DNA from 4 places in the Mesorhizobium sp. C395A genome. Region 2 is predicted to be linked to each of the others. Evidence: predicted binding sites of a transcription regulator. Region 2 holds the regulator's gene; each other region holds the start of a gene.

Region 1 (6,036 bases), 2.9 Mb from region 2:
CCATGTTCTGGAAGGCGATGCGCATCATACCCAGTACGCCGCCCTCGATGATGTCGAGTTCGCCGTCCATATAGGCTTCCGGCACGGCCAGCATCGGATCGAAGGTAATGGCGCGCTCGGCATGCGCGGTCTTGATGTGCATATGAACCGGCTCGCCGCTGCCGTCGCCGAAAACCACTGTCGAGCCCTTCGGCCCGGTGACTTTCAGATCGCCCGTACGCACCAGGCGGTCGAGAACGCGTTTCAACAGAATATTCATCACCAAATGTCCCCTCACGGTCAGACTGGCGGACCAATTCTGCAACAAGATATAGGGGTTCGAAAAGTTCCATTTGGCACAAAAATGCCCGGGCGAGAGGCCCGGGCATTGGTCCAGAAAGGCTGGATGACGAGGAAGTGATTGGAGCGCTGCTCCCCTCGCTTCCCGATCAGGCCCGGTGCGGGATCAGGCGTTCTCTTCTTCGCCGCCTTCGAACTCGGTGTTCGGGTCGAAGAAGTTCTCCGGCCGTGCGTTGTCGTTGATGTCATCGCCATAGATGGCTTCGGCGGTGGTCAGCGTCTCGCCCTTGGCCTGGCGCTCGGCTTCGTCGGCCGTGCGGGCGATGTTGAGGCTGATGGTGACCTCGACTTCCGGATGCAGCGCAATCGCCACATTGGTGACGCCGATAGTCTTGATCGGCTGGTTGAGCTGGATCTGGTTGCGGTTGACCGAGAACCCTTCGGCGGTCAGCAGGTCGGCGATGTCGCGGGTCGACACCGAACCGTAGAGCTGGCCTGTCTCGCCGGCCGAACGTACGGCGATGAAGCTCTTGCCGTCGAGCTTTTCGGCAACCTGGCTGGCTTCCGACTTGCGCTCGAGGTTGCGGGCTTCGAGCTGCGCGCGCTGTCCTTCGAACTTCTTCTTGTTGGCTTCGTTGGCGCGCAGCGCCTTGCCCTGCGGCAAGAGGAAGTTGCGGGCAAAGCCGTCCTTGACCTTGACGGTATCGCCCATCTGGCCGAGGCGGGAAACGCGTTCGAGAAGAATCACTTGCATGGTCTTGTTCCTTCGTCTGGCACCGACCGCGGGATCGGCGCCGAATTGAATGGAACAGGTCAGGAAGCTCTGAGCGCCTTTGCGCCGGTGTCGCTGTCCTGCCTGTCGCGGCAGTTAGAGGCTTTTCACCTCAACTCGGGATTTCAATGCACGTCGCCAAGAGTGGTCCCGGTTTTGGGACAACGACATGCATCATCAAATTACCCCTGGGCGCCCGTCGCCGTGGGAGAAGGAAGCAGGCGGCGAACCGCCTGCTTCGGAGATCTTAGCGAACCACGTAGGGCAGCAGGCCGAGGAAGCGGGCGCGCTTGATCGCCTTGGCGAGTTCGCGCTGCTTCTTCTGGCTGACGGCGGTGATGCGCGACGGCACGATCTTGCCGCGCTCGGAAATGTAGCGCTGCAGAAGACGCACGTCCTTGTAGTCGATCTTGGGCGCGTTGGCGCCGGAGAACGGGCAGGTCTTGCGGCGGCGATGGAACGGGCGCCGGGTCGGGATCTGATTGATGTCGACCATTATTCTGCACCTCCTTCAACGCCTTCGCGCGGACGGCGCGGACCACGATCGCCACCGGCATCGCCAAATGAGCGCGGCGGACGATCGCCACGGTCGCCGCGATCACGGTCGCCGAACGAGCGCGGACCACGATCGCCACGGTCGCGGTCGCCGAAGCCGCCGCGTTCCGAGCGCTCTTCGCGCTTCTGCATCATGGCCGACGGGCCTTCCTCATGCGCCTCGACCTTGACGGTCAGGAAACGCAGCACGTCCTCGGACAGGCCCATCTGGCGCTCCATCTCGTTGAGCGCTGCCGGCGGGCAGTTGAGGTCCATAAGCGTGTAGTAAGCCTTCCGGTTCTTGTTGACCCGGTAGGTGAGGGACTTCAGTCCCCAGTTCTCGACCCGGCCGACGGACCCGCCATTTGCGGAGATGACGCCCTTGTACTGTTCGACAAGCGCATCGACCTGCTGCTGCGAGAGGTCCTGCCGGGCAAGGAACACATGTTCGTATAGAGCCATAGTGGTTCAGTGCCTTTCTTCGTTTCTCTCCCGGATCCTCGCGGCAAAAGCCTCTGCAACTTCTCTGACCCGCTGGTCCCGAGGGGGCGAGGAAGAAAGGAGCATTTCGAGACGGTCGAGAGCGGAGACACGGGAGGCGGAAGCGCTTCTGGCTTCACACGAAGGTTTTGGATAAAACCTCCGGCCCTCCGTTCAGCCCCCAGCAAGGACCGGCAGATTGCGGGCGTCTATATAGCAATTTGGCTGGAAGGCAAGGGTAACGCATGCTCCGGACAGCGTCCTGGCGTCGCAGGGTTGGAAAAGACCAGGCATCAACTCGTATGCGGGGTACGACCGTTGATCGTTTCGGGGAAGAAGTCCGGAGCCGCCTTACGCTTGCCGAACATCATATCGTATTGCAGCAGGCGGAAGTCGTTGATCGCCGGATCGATGTCCTTCTGCCGCGCCCAGTCCGCCGTGGCCTCACCTGACGGTGTCAGAAGCAGATTGCGATCCACGACGCGATAGCGTTCGCGCAGCGCGCCCAGGAAGCCGGTATAGTAGGGGTGCGTGATCCCGGCCGTGGTAAGGATATGGTAGGGCAGGAAGGCCGGGCTCACCGCGCCCATATCCTGCGCCGGACCGGTGCGGTTAGACCAGATGACCAGCGGCGTCTGATGATGCTCCAGTGCCGCCTCCGGCGTCGGTTCCTTGCGCGGCGCGACATTGTCCTTCAGGTAACCGGTTTCGACATAGACGGGGCCGAGCGGCGGCAGATGGTCGCCGAAGAAGGCGATGACCGTCGGCCGCTCGCGCTTCTTCGCCCATTCGATCAATCGTTCGAGGCCACGGTCGGCATCGGCGGAGCCTTCGGCGTAGCTGAGCAGCGATTCCCGCGCCCATGTGCTGATCGGTGCCGCGACCTTGTGGGTCGGATTGTAATAGCGGTACGGCTCGTAGGGACCGTGGTTCTGCAGGCTGACGGCGAAGAAGAACACCGGCCGCTCGCTGGCGTCGGCCTCTGCGATGATCTCGTCGGTCATCGAGGCATCGGAAGCCAGCGGCCCGCGCTTTTCCAGTGGCGGCAGCGTCTCTTCCGAGCGGAAATCGTTGAAACCGAAATCGGCATAGACGGCGCCTCTGTTCCAGAACCAGTTGGTGCCCGGATGGATGGCGCGCGCCCGGTAGCCCTCGCTTTTCAGGAAGGTCGCCAGCGACGGCGTCGGCGTGCGCACATATTGCTGGTAGGGGATCGAGCCCGCCGGCAGGAAGGCATTGGAAAAGCCGGTCAGCGCCTCGAATTCGATGTTGGCGGTCATGCCGCCGAATTCCGGCGAAAACATATAGCCGGAACGCAGCGCCCGCACATTGGGGATCGGGTCAGGCGTGATTGTGACGCCGGGCAGCTTGGTCGGATCCCAGAAAGATTCGCTCATCACCACGATGATGTCGGGTTTCTCATCCGGTACCGAGGCCGCCACATCAGGCCTGTCGATCGCGTCGATCGCCTTGTCGGAATAGCCCGCCGGCGCCGAGACATGCGCCATCGGCACGTTGAGCGCGAAGGCCAGCGCAAACCCGTTGGAGGCGTAGTTCTCCTTCTGGTCCCACATGATCGGGATGATCTGCAGCCGGTCGCGGGTCCACGAGAAGGTGGCGTAGTCCATGATCGAGACGAAGAAGGCGAGCAGCGGCACTGCCAGCGTCAGCCGCGCCAGCCGCCCTTTGCGGCTGAGGATCGGAACCTTGCGGCGCCACAAACGCCAGCCATAGATCAGCAGCGACAGGCCGGCGACGATGCCGACCGCCATGGCGAGCGCCGTCCAAGGCCGTTCGCGCACCAGGAGCGGCATCAGTGCCATGATCTGGCGCGAATAAAGAAAATCGGTTGGGTAGAGCGGATCGCCGAGATAATGCGACTTCTGATGCCCGACAAAGGCCAGTGCCAGCGTCAGCGGCGCCACGATCATCAGGCTCTGGTGACTGCGGCCAAGCACGGCGTCCAGTCCCATCAGCACCAATGCAAAGACAATGATGGTGGTCCAGCCCGGCTTGAATGGCTGCAGGAAGAAGTCGACCGTGCCGAAGAAGTCGCCCCGCACGATCCATTCGATGGCGAACACCAGGATGGCGGAGGCAAGCACCGTGACCAGACCGTAGCGGATGACCGGCCATCTGCGCCCCGGCAGGTAGCCGGTGGACGGATCGTCTTCCAAGAACTGTGGCGCGGGTACGGCCGCGCCCTTCCTGATCCTAGCCACGTCTCTTCCCCCGGCCCAAGCAACGCGTATTTCCACTCGCGCCACCGTTCTGTCATAGAACTGTCATGCAAAAGCTAGCGCCTGTGGCGAAAATAAGAAGAGCCAGCAAACGATTCGTGAGCGGTTTTCATCAGGTGTGATCGGCAAAAAGCCCTTTGGGAACAGGGACTCGAGGTCAGCTCCGGTTCAAGCGAGAGCCGAAATGCCGCCTTCGGGCTTGACTTGGCGGTCCGCCTTGCGTCACAGGCAGGAAAATCAGCCGCTGGAGAGCGCCCAAATGGCCGTCGCATTCACCTTTCCGGGACAGGGCAGCCAGGCTGTCGGCATGGGCAAGGACCTCGCCGACGCCTTCCCCGAGGCACGCAGGGTGTTCGAGGAAGTCGATGATGCGCTGGGCGAAAAGCTGTCGAAACTGATCTGGGAAGGCCCGGAAGAGGCGCTGACCCTGACTGCCAATGCCCAGCCGGCGCTGATGGCGGTCTCGCTGGCGGCGATCCGCTCGCTGGAAGTGCGCGGCTTTTCGCTGAAGGACAAGGTTGCCTACGTTGCCGGTCATTCGCTCGGCGAATATTCCGCCCTTGCCGCGGCCGGTTTCGTTTCGGTCGCCGATGCCGCCCGGCTGCTGCGCATCCGCGGCAACGCCATGCAGGCGGCGGTGCCGGCCGGCGAGGGCGCCATGGCGGCGATCATCGGACTGGAACAGCCCGACGTCGAAGCCGCTTGCACCGAGGCCGCAACGGGATCCGGCAAAGTCTGCCAGATCGCCAACGACAATGGCGGCGGCCAGCTGGTGATCTCCGGCGCCAGGGCGGCGGTGGAACTCGCCGCGAAACTGTGCACCGAAAAGGGCGCCAAGCGGGCGCTGATGCTGCAGGTCTCGGCCCCCTTCCATTCGGCGCTGATGGCGCCGGCGGCCGATGTCATGCGCGAGGCGCTGGCCGGGGTGACCAAGAATGCACCGGTCGTGCCCGTCGTCTCCAACGTCACTGTAGCCCCGAGCAGCGACCCCGACGAGATCGCGCGCCGCCTGGTCGAGCAGATCACCGGCCGCGTGCGCTGGCGCGAAACGGTGGAGTGGTTCGGCGCCAATGGCGTCGCCACGCTCTATGAGATCGGCGCCGGCAAGGTGCTGTCGGGCCTGGCGCGGCGGATCAACCGCGACATCGCCACATCAGCTGCCGGCACCCCGGCCGATGTCGAGGCGGCACTGGTCGCGCTTGCATAATCCACTGGCGATTCAACCCCTCCCGTGGGAAGGGTGTTCTCTTAAGATCAGGAGACGAAAATGTTCGAACTGACCGGCCGCAAGGCGCTCGTCACCGGCGCATCGGGCGGCATTGGCGAGGCGATTGCCCGGGTGCTGCATGCGCAAGGCGCCATTGTCGGCCTGCACGGCACCCGCATCGAGAAACTGGAGACCCTGGCCGGCGAACTCGGCGACCGGGTAAAGCTGTTCCCGGCCAATCTTGCCGACCGTGACGAGGTCAAGGCGCTTGGCCAGAAGGCCGAAGCCGAACTCGAAGGCGTCGACATACTGGTCAACAATGCCGGCATCACCAAGGACGGCCTGTTCGTGCGCATGGCGGACGCGGATTGGGACAGCGTGCTGGAGGTGAACCTCACCGCCGTGTTCCGGCTCACCCGCGAGCTGACCCATCCTATGATGCGCCGCCGCCATGGCCGCATCATCAACATCACCTCGGTGGTCGGCGTCACCGGCAATCCTGGCCAGACCAATTATTGCGCCTC
Region 2 (6,036 bases):
AGGTGTCCAACCAGCAGATCGACTGGATGAACAAGCTCAAAGCCGACGGCGTGATGGCCGAGCATTTCAACACCGGCCTGTTCACCTATGGCGCCTCCAGCCGGCCCGAAACGTCGGGCATGGGCGTGGCGATCATCGGCTCGTTCTACATGATGGTGATCGTGCTGTTGCTGGCGCTGCCGATCGGCGTCGCCGCCTCCATCTATCTGGAGGAGTTCGCCAAGAAGAACCGCTTTACGGACCTGATCGAAGTCAACATCAACAATCTCGCGGCGGTGCCGTCGATCGTCTTCGGTCTGCTTGGCCTTGCCGTGTTCATCAACTTCCTCGGCATGCCGCGCTCGGCTTCCTTCGTCGGCGGCCTGGTGCTGACCTTGATGACATTGCCGACCATAATCATCGCCACGCGCGCCGCCCTCGCCGCGGTGCCGCCGTCGATCCGCTCGGCGGCCCTAGGTCTCGGCGCCTCCAAGATGCAGATGGTGTTCCATCACATCCTGCCGCTTGCCGCCCCAGGCATCCTTACCGGCACCATCATCGGCCTGGCGCGTGCGCTCGGCGAGACAGCACCGCTGCTCTTGATCGGCATGGTCGCTTTCGTCGCCGATTATCCGACGACGCCTTTCGATCCGGCGACCGCGCTGCCGGTTCAGATCTATATGTGGGCAAACGAGGCTGAGCGCGCTTTTGTCGAGCGCATGTCCGGCGCCATCATCATCCTGCTCGTCTTCCTCATGGCCATGAACATCACCGCGATCGTGCTCCGGCGCCGCTTCGAGCGGCGCTGGTAGAAAAAAGGCAATTTGGTATGAACATCATGACCGAACAGTCCCTTGAGAATGCAGTGGGCGACAAAATGAACGCCAAGTCGAACGAAGTCATCAAGATGCGCGGCGACAAGGTCGGCGTCTTCTACGGCGAGAAGCAGGCGTTGTTCGACGTCAATCTCGACGTGCGTCAGAACCAGGTGACGGCGCTGATCGGCCCGTCCGGCTGCGGCAAGTCGACCTTCCTGCGCTGCCTCAACCGCATGAACGACACCATCGATTTGGCGCGGGTGACCGGCAAGATCACGCTCGATGAAGACGACATCTACGACAAGAACATCGATGTCGTCGAACTGCGCGCCCGCGTCGGCATGGTGTTCCAGAAACCCAACCCGTTCCCGAAGTCGATCTACGAGAACGTCGCCTACGGCCCGCGCATCCATGGGCTGGCCAAGCGCAAGTCCGACATGGACCAGATCGTCGAGCAGAGCCTGAAGAAGGCGGCGATCTGGAACGAGGTCAAGGACCGCCTGCAGGAGCCCGGCACCGGCCTGTCCGGCGGCCAGCAGCAGCGCCTGTGCATCGCGCGCGCCATCGCCGTGTCGCCGGAGGTGATCCTGATGGACGAGCCCTGCTCGGCGCTCGATCCGATCGCCACCGCCCGTGTCGAGGAGCTGATCGACGAACTGCGCCAGAACTACACGATCGTCATCGTCACCCACTCGATGCAGCAGGCGGCGCGCGTGTCGCAGCGCACGGCGATGTTCCATCTCGGCTATCTCGTCGAGGAGGGCGCCACCGACAAGATGTTCACCAACCCCGACGACAAGCGCACCCAGGACTACATTACCGGCCGCTTCGGCTGAGCCGTCCGGCGGGTGAATTTTCAGGCACGAGGACCAAGATCATGGGTGAACATACCGTCGCCTCCTTCGATGAAGAGCTCGGGCAGATCAGCAAGCTGATCCGCGACATGGGCGATCTGGCAGGCTCGATGGTCAGCGGCTCGACCAGGGCGCTGCTCAATTCGGACAATGCGCTGGCACAGCGTGTCGTTTCCGACGACGCCATCATGGATGCGCGCCAGCGCGAACTGGACGACCGCGCCATCACGCTGATCGCCAAGCGCCAGCCGATGGCCAACGATCTGCGCGCCGTGGTCGGCTCGATCCGCATGGCCGGCGACCTCGAGCGCATCGGCGATCTCGCCAAGAACATCGCCAAACGCGTCGGCACCGTGGGCTTGAGCGTCACGCCGCGCGACCTCTCGCACTCCATCGATGCCATGGCGCAGCTGGTGCTGATCCAGGTGCAAGGCGTCGTCGAGGAATATGCCGCCACCGATGCGGCAGCTCTTGCAAAACTCAGGAATGACGACGAGCGCATCGACGTCAAATACACGTCCGTGTTTCGTGAGCTCTTGACCTACATGATGGAAGACCCTCGCAACATCACCGCCTGCACGCATCTCTTGTTCTGCGCCAAGAATCTTGAGCGCATCGGCGATCATGTCACCAACATCGCCGAAAATGCGTATTATGTGCTGACCGGCCAGCAATTGCCCGCCAATCGTCCGAAGCAGGACGAGACGGCGATGGCCACGCCGGCCTGATGAGGGTGAACTGCCTATGATCGCGCCACGCATCATGGTCGTGGAGGACGAGGAGCCGCTAGGCGTGCTCCTCCGCTACAACCTCGAATCCGAAGGCTATCACGTCGAGGTGGTGACACGCGGCGACGAGGCCGAGATCCGCCTGCAGGAAAACGTGCCCGATCTCCTGGTGCTCGACTGGATGGTGCCCGCTGTTTCCGGCATCGAGCTCTGCCGGCGGCTTAGAGTGCGGCCCGAAACCGAGCGGCTGCCGATCATCATGCTGACCGCGCGCGGTGAGGAAAGCGATCGCGTGCGCGGCCTGTCCACCGGTGCCGACGACTATCTGGTCAAGCCATTCTCGACGCCGGAGTTCATGGCGCGCGTGAAGGCGCTGCTGCGCCGCTCCAAGCCGGAAGTGCTGTCCAGCGTGCTCAAGGTCGGCGACATCGTGCTCGACCGCGAGTCGCACCGTGTCTACCGCAAGAAGAGCGAGATCAGGCTCGGACCGACCGAGTTCCGGCTGCTCGAATTCATGATGCGCCATCCCGGCCGCGTGTTCTCGCGCAGCCAGCTGCTCGACAATGTCTGGGGCGAGACGATCTACATCGACGAGCGAACCGTCGACGTCCATGTCGGGCGCTTACGCAAAGCGGTCAACAACGGCCGCATGCCGGATGTCATCCGTACCATTCGCGGCGCCGGCTACGCGATCAGGGAAGACTAGGATGCTGCGCGTCGCGCCGTTGCCGGCCATTCAGGCGACATGCTTGCCGGATTTGGCCTGAATGCCCGGCGCGAAAATCTCCTGATCGACGAAGCCGAGCGCGCGCATGGCACAGCCTTCGCGGATCAGCGGCAGCTCGTTGGGCTCGGTGTCGAAGGAGATCGACTTCGAGTGCTGGCCGCCGGCGGTCTGGGCGATCGCTTCGCGCAATGCCGGCTCGATCAGGTCGAAGGCGGCGGCGCTGACGCCAACCATGGCGACAGGCGCCGGGTCGATCAGCGCAAACAGGCTGCCGAGGCCGAAGCCGAGCGCCTCACCGGCCTTGCGATAGGCTTCGCGCTCCGGGCCATCGGTTTCGCGGGCGCGCGCGGCGAGTGCGCGCATATCAGCGTCGCCGATATCGACCGGCTCGGCATCTTCGCTCATCATTTTGGCGCTGCGCCAGATGGCGTAGTTTCCGGCATAGGCCTCGACGCAGCCGCGCCGCCCGCAGCGGCAGAGCGCGCCGCCCGGACGGTGGATCATGTGGCCGAACTCGCCGCCCGAGGAATGGGTGCCGGTGAACAGTTCGCCTTTCAGCACCAGCCCCATGCCGATGCCGTGCGACAAGAGGATCGCGATGAAATTGTCGCGGTAGCGCTCGGGCTGGCGCCATTGCAGGGCCACCGCCATCATATTGCAGTCGTTCTCCATGGTGGCAGGAATGCCGAATTCCGCTTCCAACATGTCGGCGAAGGCAATGTCGGTCAGTGGCGTGATTGGCGACCACAGCATGGCCCGCGCCTGCGAATCGGTGATGCCCTGGATGCCCATGGCAATGCGGGCGATGCTCTGGACATCGAGGTCCGGGTCCGCGAGACGCCGCCCGACGATTGCTACGCATTCGCCGATCAGCTCGTCGCGCGGCATGGTCAGCGTGTCGAGCCGGCGCTGTTCTTCCGCGACCACCTGGCCGGCATAGTCGATGACGGTGACGGAGAGGAAGTTCAGCGACAGCACCACGGTCATGACCGCCGCCGCTTCCGGGTTGAGGCCAAGGCCGACCTGCGGCCGGCCGCGTTTCAGCGAGCCGGTCTCGCCAGGCTTGCCTTCAATCAGGATGCCTTCTTGAATTAGATCAGACGAGATTGCCGATATCGTCGAATGGCTGAGGCCGGTGGTCGCCGCAATCTCGGTCCGCGACGGCTGGCCGCCCCGGCGCACGGCCGAAATCACCATCGCACGGTTGCGACGGCGCAGATCGTCGTGGCGGATCCCAACCGACATTTGTTTTCCTCCCGGCCTCCTCGCGCCTCATGATAGTGAAGGCGTTCGACGGCACCAGCCAAATATTGGCAGACGCCGGCAGCCCTGTCATTGTTTATTGCGGAGCTCGAAAAAATTCGGCAACGCCATCAGAATCCATCATAATCGATGTTGACAGTGCCTTATCATTGAACCAGTATTTTTTCGAGGCTCGAAAAAATGGAGCCTCTTTGTGCAGGCCTTCGGGCCGGTTTTGTCGCGCCGTGGGCGGCGCAGGGAGGGTTATAATGAACAGATTTGCAGCCGCCATGCTGGCGGGTGTCGCCATGTCGCTGGCGCTGATGTCGGTCGCGCAGGCGAAGGACAAGGTCATCGGCGTGTCGTGGTCGAACTTCCAGGAAGAGCGCTGGAAGACCGACGAGGCGGCGATGAAAACGGCGATCGAAGCCGCCGGCGACAAGTACATTTCGGCCGACGCGCAGTCCAATCCCGGCAAGCAGCTGACCGACGTCGAAAGCCTGATCTCGCAGGGCGCCAACTCGCTGATCATCTTGGCGCAGGACGCCTCGGCCATCGGCCCGGCGGTGCAGAAGGCGCTGGACGAAGGCATTCCGGTCGTCGGCTATGATCGCCTGATCGAGAACAAGGACGTCTTCTACCTGACCTTCGACAACAAGGAAGTCGGCCGCATGCAGGCCCGCGAAGTGTTCAAGGCGAAGCCCGAAGGCAACTATGTCTTCATCAAGGGCTCTGGCTCGGATCCGAATGCCGATTTCCTGTTCTCGGGCTCGATGGAAGTGCTCAAGGAAGCCATCGACTCGGGCAAGATCAAGAATGTCGGCGAGGCCTATACCGATGGCTGGCTGCCGGCCAACGCCCAGAAGAACATGGAACAGTTCTTGACCGCCAACGACAACAAGGTCGATGCCGTGGTTGCGGCGAATGACGGCACCGCCGGCGGCGTTGTCGCCGCGCTGACGGCGCAGGGCCTCGCCGGAACGGTTCCGGTCTCGGGCCAGGACGGCGACCATGCCGCTCTGAACCGCATCGCGCTCGGCACGCAGACGGTGTCGGTGTGGAAGGACGCGCGCGAACTCGGCAAGAACGCCGCCGAGATCGCCTCGCAGCTTGCCGATGGCAAGAAGACGGGCGACATTGCCGGCGCCAAGGACTTTACCACGCCTGGCGGCAACACCGTCAAGTCGCTGTTCCTGACCCCCGTCGCGATCACCAAGGACAACCTCAACGTCGTCATCGACGCCGGCTGGATCAAGAAGGACGAAGTCTGCACGGGCGTCGCCGCCGGCAGCGTCGCGGCTTGCGACTGATCTCGACGACTTGAAGAAATGAGGCGCCGCGGCTGTCAAGCCGCGGCGTTTTCTCTACGAGAATTGTGTGTTTCCGCCATGGGCGGCAAACTTCTAGGCTGTGGTCCGGCATCCGCGCCAGACGGCAAGCCGCTGGAGGACATCATGACCGACACGACCTCAAATCCGCAGGCCGATACGGCACGAGCGTCTGAACTCGGCGCGGTCGCCCGGTTCCTGAAGGCGACCGAGCTCGACACGCGCATGCTCGGCATGGTCGGCGCGCTGCTGGTCATCTGGGTCGGCATACATATCCTGTCGGGCGGGCTTTTCCTGACGCCGCGCAATCTTTGGAACCTGTCGGTGCAGACGTCCTCGGTCGCGATCATGGCTACCGGC
Region 3 (6,036 bases), 2.2 Mb from region 2:
GGCCACCAGATGACGGCGATCGTGCACATATCGCTGTCGGGACAATTCGAAAAGACGCTGTCGGATTTCGAGGCGGCGATCAAGCGCTGCCCCAATGTGCTGTCCTGCCACCTGATGTCGGGCGAATACGACTATATCCTGCGCATCGCCGCCAAGGATCTGGTCGACTATGAGCGCATCCACAAGGAGTGGCTGTCGGCGATGCCGCACGTGACCAAGATCAATTCGTCGTTTGCCCTGCGCGAGATCGTCGATCGCACGGCGATGGGCATGAAGCCGGAACTGGCCTAGCCCTGAGCAGCCTCGGTCACCAGCCTATCCATCGGAATATCGTGCGGCTGCGGGTAGATGGTGGCTATGCGCTGCAGTTCGTAGCCGACGCCGATGACCAATGGCTTGAACGGCATGGCAGCCAGCGTGCGGTCGAAGAAGCCGCCGCCATAGCCCAGGCGGTAGTTTCGCGGGTCGATGCCGACGATCGGCGAGATGACGATGTCGGGCAGCACCGGGTCGCCTTCGGCGGGGATAGGGATGTTCCAGACGCCTTTTTCCAGCCGGTCGCCAGGCACATAAGCGCGGAAGATCAGCGGCTGGCCTTTCTCGATCACGATGGGCAGTGCCGTGCGGCCGCCGCGCTGGTTGATCGACGCCATCCACGACCGCAGGTCCGGCTCGCCGCGAAACGGCCAGTAGAGGCTGACCATGCGGCCGGCAATGTCGCCGATTGCCGCGTCGAGGCCTTCGGTGATAGCCCGCGACATCGCCACCCGCGCATCGGCCGAAACCGCCAACCGTGCCGCGATCAGACGCTCGCGCTCGGCCTTGCGCCAACGGCGCACATCGGTCCAGTCGGTCAATGGCGCGCGAAATTCCGGATCGAGTTCGTGCATGAAGCAAGGCGGCGAAGAATATTGCGCCCGCCCTTTGCCATCTTTGTCATCGTCGTTGGCCATGCTTCACTCCCGTGGTTCCAGCCCCTGCAAGGCTATACCCGTCCAGGCTTGCCGACATAGGCATTCGCGACATCCGGCGACGAGTCCTGGGCAGCCTTACGCGCGGCAGTCTAGCGCGCCGCGACATTGTTGCGGTGCACAAAAATCACTAGATAAAGGGAGACAAACAGGGGTGAATGCGATGAGTGAAACCAGCCATCATGTCGTTGTCGTCGGCGCAGGGTTCGGCGGTCTCGAACTCACCCGGGCGCTGGCCGGCGCACCCGTGCGCATCACCATGATCGACCAGCGCAACCATCACCTTTTCCAGCCGCTGCTCTACCAGGTGGCGACCACCTCGCTGGCGACCTCGGAAGTTGCCTGGCCGATCCGTCATCTGCTGCGCAAGCGCAAGGACGTGACGACCCTGCTCGGCAACGTCACCGGCGTCGACCGTCCAGGCAAATGCGTGCTGCTTGAGGACGGCAGTTCTGTTCCCTACGACACGCTGGTGCTCGCCACCGGCGCGCGTCATGCTTATTTCGGCCACGACGAATGGGAGCCTTTCGCGCCCGGGCTGAAGACGCTTGAAGATGCAACCACCATTCGCCGGCGCATCCTGCTCGCCTTCGAGCAGGCCGAGCGCGAGACCGATCCGGCCAAGCGCCAGGCACTGCTGACACTGGTCATCGTCGGCGGCGGCCCGACCGGCGTGGAGCTTGCCGGCACCATTGTCGAACTCGCGCATGAAACGCTGCGCGGCGAATTCCGCAACATCGACACGCGTGAGGCGCGTGTGGTGCTGGTCGAGGCCGGAGACAGGATCCTAGCCAATTTCGCGCCAAAGCTGTCCGACTATGCGCGCAAGGCGCTGGAGCGGCGGGGCGTCACGGTCGAGCTTGGCCGCGCCGTCACGCGCCTCGATGCCGAAGGCGTCGTCTTTGGCGATACGCATCTGCCGGCGCGAACCATCCTGTGGGCCGCCGGCGTGGCGGCTTCACCCGCGGGAGAGTGGCTGGGCGCGCCGGTGGACCGGGCGGGCAGGGCAATGGTCGAGCCCGATCTGACCGTGCCGAACAGTCCTGAAATCTTCGTCATCGGAGACACCGCGCATGTCTTGCGGCCGGACGGCAAACCGGTGCCCGGCGTGGCGCCCTCGGCCAAGCAGGAGGGCAAGCATGTTGCCGCGACGATCAGGGCGCGGCTGGCCGGCGATAGCGCGCCGCGCCCTTTCCGCTACAAACATGCCGGCGACCTGGCGACGATCGGCAAGTGGGCAGCCGCGATCGATTTCGGCTCGATCAAGCTCACGGGATGGCTTGCCTGGTGGCTGTGGGGCGTGGCGCATATCTACTTCCTGATCGGTTTTCGCAACCGGCTCTCGGTGTCGCTTAGCTGGCTATGGATCTATTTCACCGGCCAGCGCAGCGCGCGGCTGATCACCCAGGGCGACGATGACAAGGGCTGAGGTTCTCAACCGCGGCCAAGGATATTCATCCAACCGTCACCTTTAGCTGATCGACTGACTTCCCGATGGACATGGCCGGTTTTCGGCGCGAAGCTTCCGCTCGGGGCTGGGATCTTGTCACGTCGCTGGGAAGGAAAACCAATGCCGCATCTCAATTACCCCGTCTCCCGCCGTAGTTTTCTTGCCGGTACGGCCGCCAGCGGGGCGCTGATCATGCTCCATCCGTTTTCCGCCCGCGCGCAGGCCAATCAGGCGCATCTGAGGATCATGGAGACCACCGACATCCATGTGAATGTGCTGCCTTACGACTACTACGCAGACAAAGCCAACGACACGATGGGCCTGTCGCGGACGGCCTCACTGATCGCGGCGGTGCGCAAGGAAGCCACCAATGCGATGCTGATCGACAATGGCGATCTTTTGCAGGGCAATCCGATGGGCGATTACATCGCCTATGAGAAGGGCCTCAAGGAAGGCGATCTGCATCCGATCATGAAGGGCATGAACCTGCTGGGCTATGAATGCTCGACGCTCGGCAATCACGAGTTCAATTACGGCCTGTCGTTCCTCGACAAGGTGCTGGGCGGAGCCAATTTCCCCTTCGTCTGCGCCAATCTGATCCGCGGCACCGAGCTTGCCGCCAACCCGCGCGACGACAAGCTCTACCTCAAGCCCTATGTCATCCTCGACAAGAAGATCAAGGACGGGTCGGGCGTCGAGCAGCCGATCAAGATCGGCATCATCGGCTTCGTGCCGCCGCAGATCATGGTCTGGGACCTGAAGAACCTGGAAGGCAATGTCAGGACGCGCGACATCGTCGAGGCGGCCAGGGCATGGGTGCCGCAGATCAAGGAGGAGGGCGCCGACATCGTCATCGCGCTCTCGCATTCCGGCATCGATATCAAGCAGGGCGACGGCATGGAGAACGCCTCCTTCTTCGTCGCCGGCGTCGAAGGCATCGATGCGGTGTTCACCGGCCATCAGCATTTGGTCTTCCCCGGCAAGAAGGATTTTCAGGCGCTCGAAGGCGTCGACACCGAGAAAGGCACGCTGCAGGGCAAGCCCGCCGTGATGGGCGGTTTCTGGGGCTCGCATATGGGACTGATCGATCTGCTTCTGGAACGGGACGGATCGAAATGGCGCGTAGCCTCGGCCACATCTGAGGCAAGGCCGATCTACGAGCGCGTCGACAAGGCAAACAAGCCGACGGTGGCGGACGACCAGCGCGTCGTCGATGCGCTCAAGGCGGACCATGAGGCGACACTTGCCTATGTCCGCCGACCGGTCGGCAAGACCTCGGCGCCGCTCTATTCCTATTTCGCGCTGGTCGCCGACGATCCGTCGGTGCAGATCGTCAACCAGGCGCAGAGCTGGTACCTCAAGGACATATTAAAAAGCACGCAGTGGAAGGATGTGCCGCTGCTGTCGGCGGCAGCACCCTTCAAGGCCGGCGGGCGCAACGGCGCCGACTACTATACCGACGTGCCGGTGGGCGACATCGCCATCAAGAACGTCGCCGACCTCTATCTCTATCCGAACACGGTGCGCGCCGTCGAAATCACCGGCGCGCAAGTGAAGGAATGGCTGGAAATGTCGGCCGGCATTTTCAGGAAGATCGAGCCGGGCAAGGCCGACCAGGCGCTCATCGACACCGAATTCCCGTCCTACAATTTCGATGTGATCGATGGCGTCAGCTACGGAATAGACCTGTCGCAGCCGCCGAAATACGATGCCAAGGGTGGCGTCGCCAATGCCGGCTCGAACCGCATCGTCGGCCTCAGCTTCGACGGCAAGCCTATTGATCCGGCAGCGAAATTCGTCGTCGCCACCAACAATTACCGCGCCGGCGGTGGCGGCAATTTCCCCGACATCAATGCCTCGAAGATCATCTACGAGGCGCCGGACACCAACCGCGACGTGATCGTGCGCTACGTCGTCAGCGAAGGCACGATCAACCCCTCGGCCGACGACAATTGGTCGTTCACGCCGCTGCCCGGCACCAGCGTCGTGTTCGAGACCGGCCCCAAAGCGAAGGATTTCATATCTGGGGTGAAATCGCTCAAGATCGAGCCGGCCGGCGAGGGCGAATCCGGGTTTGCGAAGTATCGCATCCTGCTTTGAGGCAACGTGCAGCTAACAGGGAAAACGAGCGGGCATACGCCCGCTCAATCACGCTTCGGATCAGGCTTTGTAGACCACTTGGCGCACGTCGATGTAGCTGGCTCTAAAGCCGGCTTCGCAATAGTGGAGATAAAATTCCCAAAGCTTCTTGAAGCGGTCGTCGAAGCCGAGCGGGACGATCTTTTCCCACGACGCCCAGAAGCGGTTGCGCCATTCGGCAAGCGTGCGGGCATAGTCGTCCGGAAAGACGCGCTCGCGCAGATGGGCAAGGCCATGGTCGCTGCCCAGCGTCTTCAGGATCGACGGCGTCGGCAGCATGCCGCCTGGGAAGACATAGCGCTGGATGAAATCCGGCCGCGCCCGATAGGTGTCGTAGGCGGCCTCGTTGATGGTGATGATCTGCAGGCCGGCGGTGCCGCCGGGCCTCAGGCATGCCTTCATCTTGCCGAAAAATACCGGCCAATATTTTTCGCCGACCGCCTCGAACATCTCGATCGAGGCGATGCGGTCGTAAGTGCCCGTTTCGTCTCGGTAATCCTGCAGCTTGATGTCGACCTTGTCAGACAGTCCCGCCTTCTGGATGCGCGCCTTGGCGAAATCGTGCTGTTCGCGGCTGATGGTCAGGCCGGTGACGCGGCAGCCGATCTCGCGCGCGGCAAATTCGGCAAAACCGCCCCAGCCGCAGCCGATCTCGAGCACATGGTCCTTCTTGCCGATACCCGTATCCTTGGCCAGCGCGCGGTATTTGGCGGCCTGAGCGCTTTCCAGGTCGTTGGCGCCGGTCGCATAGAGCGCCGACGAATAGGTCATGCTGGGATCGAGCCATTGCTTGTAGAAGGCGTTGCCGAGATCGTAATGCGCCGAGATGTTGCGCTTCGAGCCTGTGCGGGTGTTTTCGTTGAACCAGTGGCGGATGCGCTGGACCGTGTTGATGAGCCAGCTGGCGCCGCCGGCAATGCGTTCGCCAACGGCCGAGTTGACGACGAACAATTCGAGGAAGCTGGTTACATCAGGGCTTTCCCAGTCGCCGTCCATGTAGGATTCGGCAACGCCGATGGTGCCGCCGGAAAAGGCACGGCCGGGCAGGCGCCAGTTCTTCAACACCAGTTCGGCATCCGGCCCGGGTCCATTGCCGCCGACAAGCACCGCCCGGCCATCCGGCATCCTCACCTTCAGCGAACCGCGCGGCAATTTCATCGCCGCCGACAGCACCATGCGCGCCTTGGCCGGCAGGCCCTTGACCATCTCGGCGAAATTGAGTTCGTCCAGCCTGATGGCGTCGCCGATGCCTTTGTATTCCCTGACAGCCATCTCACACCCCCCTGGACTTCCGCGGGGCGGCGCAAGATCTGCCGGCCCCCACATCCTCCACTTTTCATTCGCCAGGCGCGAATGCCGCTGCCCGCGTGAATTTTCGCCACAATCTTCCATGGCATTGGCCGAAACTTCAAGAGGCAAGCTTCGTGCGGCGCTGGCCCAGCTTGCCGGCCTGAGGCCAGAATCCGCGGGAGAGCG
Region 4 (6,036 bases), 1.5 Mb from region 2:
CGGCTTGACGACGCCGGACAGGATCTTGATCAGCGTCGATTTGCCGGCGCCATTGTCGCCGATCAGGCCAACCACCTCGCCGCGGTCGACCGAGAGATTGACCCCGCCCAGCGCATAGACCTGGCCATAGGATTTGCTGATGTCGCGCAGTTCGATGATGCGTTCGGCCATGGTGATCCTCGCTCCTGTGGTATCATCCGGCCTGGTGCCGGCGGTCCTGCCGGCCGGGCTTGCGCCCAGCCGGCAGTTTGGGAGGTCAGCGCAGCGCCTGCTTGGCGAGCTCGGCGACGATCTCGTAATTCTGCGGCGTGACGAAGCCCGCCCCGGTGTCGACATTCATCGGCGCCAGGCCCAGCACCACCTGCTGGCAAAGGCTGAGGATCGGCAGATAGCCTTGCAGAAACGGCTGCTGATCAGCCGTCAGCTGCACCCAGCCGCCCTTGAACGCCTCGACGATCTGCGGGCTGGTATCGAAGCCGAAGTTGAAGATGTCGCCGGGCTTGCGTCCTGCCGCCTGCATGTAGGTGGCGACGTTGCCCAGCATCTGGCCGCCGGGATAGCCGACCGCCTTGACGTCGGGATTGTTGAGCAGGGCCGCGGTGATCACCGGTATCGCCAGATTGGGGTCGGACGCCCATTCGCCGCTCGGCGGCGACGACAGCTGGATGACCTCGACGCCGGCTTCCTTGAGTGCTGCCACCGTGCCGCGCTCGCGCGCGCCGCGGGCCTCGTTCTCGAACGGACCGATCATGATTGCCTTGTCGCCGGACTTGAGCTTCCCGAGCTTGAACGCCTCAGTGCCGAGCGCGCGGCCCTGCTGCTCCTGCTGGGCGCCGACATAGCCGCCGCCGAACGCGTCCACCACCTTCGGCACCGGCACGTTCTGGTACATCATCTTGATGCCGTCCTTGTGCGCCTGTTCGGCCAGCGGCATGATCGCGGCGTCGCCCGGATGGCCCATCATGGCAATGCCGTTTGGCTTCACGGCGACGGCCTCGCGCAATTGCTGCACCATCTTCTCGACGTCCCACTGCGAGAAGATGTAGTCGACCTTCGGCCCGAGATCGGACGCCGCCTGCTTGGCGCCATTGTAGACGATGGTGCCGAAAGCGTCGCCCTCGGCGCCGCCGACGAAAAAGCGGATGTGGACATCCTTGCACCACTGGGCGTCGAGCGCCTGCGCCGGCAGAGTGGAGATGGCAGCGCACAGCGCCGTGGCGGCGGCCACGACGGTCGAGCGCAGAAGTGTCGTTCTCATTGCGATGCTCATGCACGTTCCTCCCTTTTGTCCTCGGTGAGCCGAGGGGTTCGTCGTTCGCTTTTCGGCAGTGCTTGTCGGCAGTGCTTGGCAATCTGTCAGGCCGGCTCCTCCCACCGGCCCTCGGTCACGCCGGGTTCGGCAGGTAGGTCGCTCCTCCCCGGCATTGCTTGAGGTATTCCAGCCCGCGCACCTGGCCTGTGATTTCGAGGTCGCCGCGATAGACCGGGTCGTGCCAGCCCTCGATGTCGATGGCGCCCTTGTAACCGGCCAGCCGCAATTCGCTGATCACCCGCGTCCAGTCGCTGTCGCCAAACCCGGGCGTGCGCATCTGCACGAAGGGCAGCTTGCCGAACACGCCGTGCTCGCGGATCACATCCCAGCGCACCGTCGCGTCCTTGCCGTGGACATGGAAAATGCGCGGCGCCCATTTGCGGATCTGCGGCATCGGGTCGATGAGGTAGACAAGCTGGTGGCAGGGCTCCCATTCGAGGCCGAGATTGTCGTCGGGCAATTCGTTGAACATCAACTCCCAGGCATCGGGATTGTGGGCGATGTTCCAGTCGCCGGCCGCCCAGTTGCCATCCATGGCGCAATTTTCGAAGGCAATGCGCACGCCCTTGTCGGCGGCGCGCTTGGCCAGTGGTCCCCAGACCTCACGGAAGCGCGGCAGGCTGTCGGTCAGCTTCTTGCCGCGAAGGCGGCCGGTGAAGCCGCTGACCGTCGAGGCGCCGAACAGATGCGCGTTGTCGATGACGGTTTCCCAGGCCGCGAGCACGCCGCGATCGACCTCGCCATCCTCCAGCGGATTGCCGAACACGCCGATCGACGACACGGCGACATCGGCATCGCCGATCGCCTCGCCAATCTCACCGGCGAGCCGCGCCAAATCCTTGCCGCCCAGCGTCTGCCAGAAGAAGGGCTGGATGCTCTCGAAGCCGAGCGGCAGAATCTCTTTGATGTAGGCGGCCGGGTCTTCGAGATTGGCCCGCACCATGGTGCCGATGCGGATGTCGAGAAGCGGGTTTGGCATCATGATGCTTCCTGTGTGATTGCGACGCGCCGTCCGGTCTCGGCGCTTTCGATGGCGCCGAAAACCATGGCCAGGCTTTTGATGTTGTCGCTGCCACGGGTTTCCGGCTCGCTACCGGTCTCGATGGCGTGGATGAAATCCTTGATGACGCCGAGATGACCGCCGATGCGGTCGGCGGGATCGAGCGGCGGTACTGTGATGGGCTGGGTCAGGTCGAACAGGCCGTCGCGGACCGACAACACAACCTCGGCCTTCAGTCCGTCCTCGCCGTCCCAGACCAGGCTGCCGTGCTCGGCGACGATGCGCCACGTGCTCTCCCAGCTAGTGCGGAAGCCCGCCGCGCACCAGGAGCCTGCATAGGTGAACCGCTTGCCGCCGCCGAGATCGAAGATAGCGCTGGCCGAGGAACCCTGCCGGTACCAGGAATTGGCCGGCTCCCATTCCTGGCAAAAAACACCGGCGGGATCGCCTGCGACCATGTAGCGGGCGGCGTCGAATGTGTGGATCGCCATGTCGAGCAAGAGCACATGGGCCATCTCCTCGCGAAAGCCGCCGAAATGCGGCGCGACGAAGAAGTCGGCATGGATGCTGGTTGGCTTGCCGATGGCGCCGGAGTCGAGAAAGCGCCTGATGCGCCGGACGTTGGCGACGTAGCGGCGGTTCTGCACGACCGCATGGACGCGCCCCGCGTTACGCGCCGCATCGACGATGGCGCGCGCATTTTCCGGAGTATCGGCCAGCGGCTTTTCCGTCAGCAGATGGCAATTATGGGCAAAGGCGGAAAAGGCGACGTCGCGGCGGGCGGCGGGAACCACGACATCGAACACCGCTTGCGGTTTGGTCTGGTCGAGAACCTGATCGAGGCTGGTGCCGATGACGACGCTATCGAGCCCGTATTCGCGTGCCCTCGCCCGCGCCCGTTCGGCGTCGAGATCGACAAGGCCGACAATGGCGAGCCCGTCGATCTGCCTCGCGGCATCGAGCCAGGCCTTGCTCATCGCACCACAGCCGACGAGGACGGCATTCATCATCCGGCATTCCTCCCGTCCGGTCCCTCCAGACCGAATGTCACGGCATTCCGGCATCACCGTAAACGTTTCTCCGTAAACGTTTACGAGAACACACCCGATGGCGTAGAATGTCAATCGGCTGCCAGCGAAAATCATCCCGAAGCCTTGGCCTGGGCGGCAGCCGGTGCTAGCCAAGACAGGGGGAGAACTGTCCTTGGCGTCCAGCATCCATGACCTTGCGCGTCACCTGAACATTTCGATCGGCACCGTGTCGCGGGCGCTGAACGGCCGCGCCGACGTCAATGCCGACACCCGCCAGCGCGTGCTCGCCGCCGCCAAGCAATTGAACTATTCGCCCAACCAGTCCGGCCGCAGTCTGCGGCAAGGCACCACCCATTCGATCGCCTTCATGCTGCAGCCGCATCCGGGGGACCAGCAATATGGCGAACCGTTCTTCATCCCGTTCCTGATCGGTCTGCAGGGCCGACTGGCCGAGGATGACCTGGATCTGATGGTCGTCATGGGCGAGCCCGGCCAATATCAGCAGGAGAGGCTGCGCCGCGTGGTTGAGACGCGCCGGGCCGACGCGGTCGTGTTGGCCAATACACGGCGGGAAGACGATCGGATCGACTATCTCAGCAAGGCCGGCTTTCCCTTCGCCACGCTTGGCCGAAGTCAATCCGGCGACGACACCTATCCTTCGCTCGATATAGATTTCGAGAGGGCGGGTGATGAAGCCGTCGACCGGCTGGTCGCGCGCGGCCACCACCGCATTGCCGCCATCCGCCCTTCGCTTGATCTCAACTTCGGCTACCTGTTCCTCGACGGCTACCGCAAGGCGCTGGAGCGGCATGGCATCGAAGTCGACCCCGGCCTGATCGCCGACGGGTTCATCAACGAGGCAGGCGGCTACCAGGTGACGCCGCGCGTGATGCTGTCCAAGGACCGGCCCACAGCCATCATCTTCAACAATGACGCAATGGCGCTCGGCGGCTGCAAGGCACTGGCCGAGATGGGCATCAGGCCCGGCCACGACATCGCGGTGATCGTCATCGTCGACACGCCGCTCTGCCGTTATTTCTCGCCGGCGCTGACCGCCTTCCGTCCGTCGCTGGAGCCGATGGGCCGGCGGCTGGCCGAAATGCTGCTGGCCTCGCTTCCCGCCTTTGCCGGCCCGGAAGGTCCGCGCATCATCCGCGAAGTCTGGCCGCTGGAGCTGATCGCGCGCGACAGCGATTGATAGTGCGTCTCTCCCTTCTCCCACAAGGGAGAAGGAAGAGGCCCGCTCTGTCACGCAAGTATCATGTTCGCGTCCTAGACCGCTTTGCGAGAGGGCGACATCGTCGATGCGATGCGGTGGCCCCTTTGCGCCGCTCAAGGCTTGTCACAAAGAGGATCTCCATGAAAATCTCGCACCGAACCGTGTCGCTCGGCGCCGCGCTGGCGCTGTTTACCGCCCTGACCCCTGCCCTTGCCGACAGCACAGCCACCGTTGGTGGCTTCGTCAACAAGGGCCTGGTCGGCGTCGGCCGCATCCCGGCCGATCAGAAGGACAAGTTCGGCGAGACCTTCGGCTCCGGCTCCGGCATGTCGATCGACGCCGCAAGCTGGACCCGTGGCGCGGACGGCTACAAGGGCTCGCTCTGGTTGCTGCCCGACCGCGGCTACAATGTCGTCGGCACCACCGACTACCGGCCGCGCCTCAACACTATTCGCATCGAGTTCACGCCGGCCGCACTAGGCGCCACGCCCACCTCCGGCCAGGAACAGACAGGCGTCAAGGCGACGCTTGCCGATTCCCTGCTCCTCACCGACGACAAGGGCGCTGACGCCACCGGCCTCGATCCGCTCAACGGCGTGCGCGCGGCCAATGGCGACCTGCCGATCCTGCCCGAGGCCAATGGCAAGCTGGCGCTCGACAATGAGGCGATCGCGCGGCTGCCCGACGGCACCATGTTCATCTCTGACGAATACGGCCCCAACATCTACCGCTTCTCGGCCGACGGCCATCTGTTGTCGGCAACGCAGCCGCCCGCCGCTTTGGTGCCGATGCGCAAGGGCGCGCCGAACTTCGCCTCCGACAATCCGGGCCCCGGTGCAGCCGAACCCGATCCGAAGGATCCCGAAACCGGCCGCCAGAACAATCAAGGCCTCGAAGGCATGGCGCTGACGCCGGACGGCAAGTCGCTGATCACTGTGCTGCAGTCGGCGCCCCGCCAGGATGGCGGCGATTCGCCCGCGACGCGCCAGAACACCCGCGCCCTGGTCTACGACGCCTCCGACCCGGCCCATCTCAAGCTGGTGCATGAATATGCCGTGCCGCTGCCGGTGTTCAAGGACGCCAAGGACAAGACCAAGGTCGCCGCGCAGAGCGAAATCGTGGCGCTGTCCGACAAGACCTTCCTGATGCTGGCGCGCGACAGCGGAAACGGCCAGGGGGTGAAGGGCGATACTTCGCTGCTGCGCCAGATTTTCGTCGTCGACGTCTCTGGCGCCACCGACATCGCCGGCGGCGCCTTCGATGCCGCCGACAAGCCGCTGGCGCCCAAGGGCGTGCTCGACCCCTCGGTGACCCCGGCCAAGCTGACGCCGTTCATTGACATCAACGACAACAAGGAACTCGGCCGTTTCGGCCTGCATGACGGCAAGCCGAACGACAAGAACAATCTCTCGGAGAAGTGGGAAGCAATGTCTGTGGTCAGCCTGCTCGATCCGGCGGTGCCCGACGACTATTT

What was found. Region 2 encodes PhoB, which activates phosphate uptake and scavenging genes when phosphate is short. Its sites were predicted from a motif close to TGTCATNNANCTGTCAT; they were not measured.
Region 1: the regulator PhoB is predicted to act here: its motif matches at 4,338-4,354, upstream of NLY37_RS03090 (LTA synthase family protein).
Region 3: the regulator PhoB is predicted to act here: its motif matches at 2,424-2,440, upstream of NLY37_RS09310 (bifunctional 2',3'-cyclic-nucleotide 2'-phosphodiesterase/3'-nucleotidase).
Region 4: the regulator PhoB is predicted to act here: its motif matches at 4,590-4,606, upstream of NLY37_RS12875 (esterase-like activity of phytase family protein).

Annotation. Positions count from the first base shown of each region.
Region 1 covers NZ_CP100473.1:646,388-652,423, forward strand. The annotation lists gene NLY37_RS03070 (cyclopropane fatty acid synthase) at 1-259, opposite strand, end outside; gene rplI (50S ribosomal protein L9) at 446-1,033, opposite strand; gene rpsR (30S ribosomal protein S18) at 1,299-1,547, opposite strand; gene rpsF (30S ribosomal protein S6) at 1,547-2,047, opposite strand; gene NLY37_RS03090 (LTA synthase family protein) at 2,359-4,287, opposite strand; gene fabD (ACP S-malonyltransferase) at 4,565-5,512, shown strand; gene fabG (3-oxoacyl-[acyl-carrier-protein] reductase) at 5,573-6,036, shown strand, end outside.
Region 2 covers NZ_CP100473.1:4,097,939-4,103,974, reverse strand. The annotation lists gene pstA (phosphate ABC transporter permease PstA) at 1-791, shown strand, start outside; gene pstB (phosphate ABC transporter ATP-binding protein PstB) at 809-1,633, shown strand; gene phoU (phosphate signaling complex protein PhoU) at 1,675-2,379, shown strand; gene phoB (phosphate regulon transcriptional regulator PhoB) at 2,396-3,085, shown strand; gene NLY37_RS20025 (ROK family protein) at 3,116-4,351, opposite strand; gene xylF (D-xylose ABC transporter substrate-binding protein) at 4,618-5,658, shown strand; gene NLY37_RS20015 (sugar ABC transporter permease) at 5,803-6,036, shown strand, end outside.
Region 3 covers NZ_CP100473.1:1,884,090-1,890,125, reverse strand. The annotation lists gene NLY37_RS09325 (Lrp/AsnC family transcriptional regulator) at 1-291, shown strand, start outside; gene NLY37_RS09320 (5-formyltetrahydrofolate cyclo-ligase) at 288-953, opposite strand; gene NLY37_RS09315 (NAD(P)/FAD-dependent oxidoreductase) at 1,135-2,400, shown strand; gene NLY37_RS09310 (bifunctional 2',3'-cyclic-nucleotide 2'-phosphodiesterase/3'-nucleotidase) at 2,542-4,521, shown strand; gene NLY37_RS09305 (SAM-dependent methyltransferase) at 4,582-5,832, opposite strand.
Region 4 covers NZ_CP100473.1:2,592,989-2,599,024, forward strand. The annotation lists gene NLY37_RS12850 (ATP-binding cassette domain-containing protein) at 1-171, opposite strand, end outside; gene NLY37_RS12855 (substrate-binding domain-containing protein) at 257-1,270, opposite strand; gene NLY37_RS12860 (sugar phosphate isomerase/epimerase family protein) at 1,386-2,294, opposite strand; gene NLY37_RS12865 (Gfo/Idh/MocA family protein) at 2,291-3,322, opposite strand; gene NLY37_RS12870 (LacI family DNA-binding transcriptional regulator) at 3,516-4,541, shown strand; gene NLY37_RS12875 (esterase-like activity of phytase family protein) at 4,703-6,036, shown strand, end outside.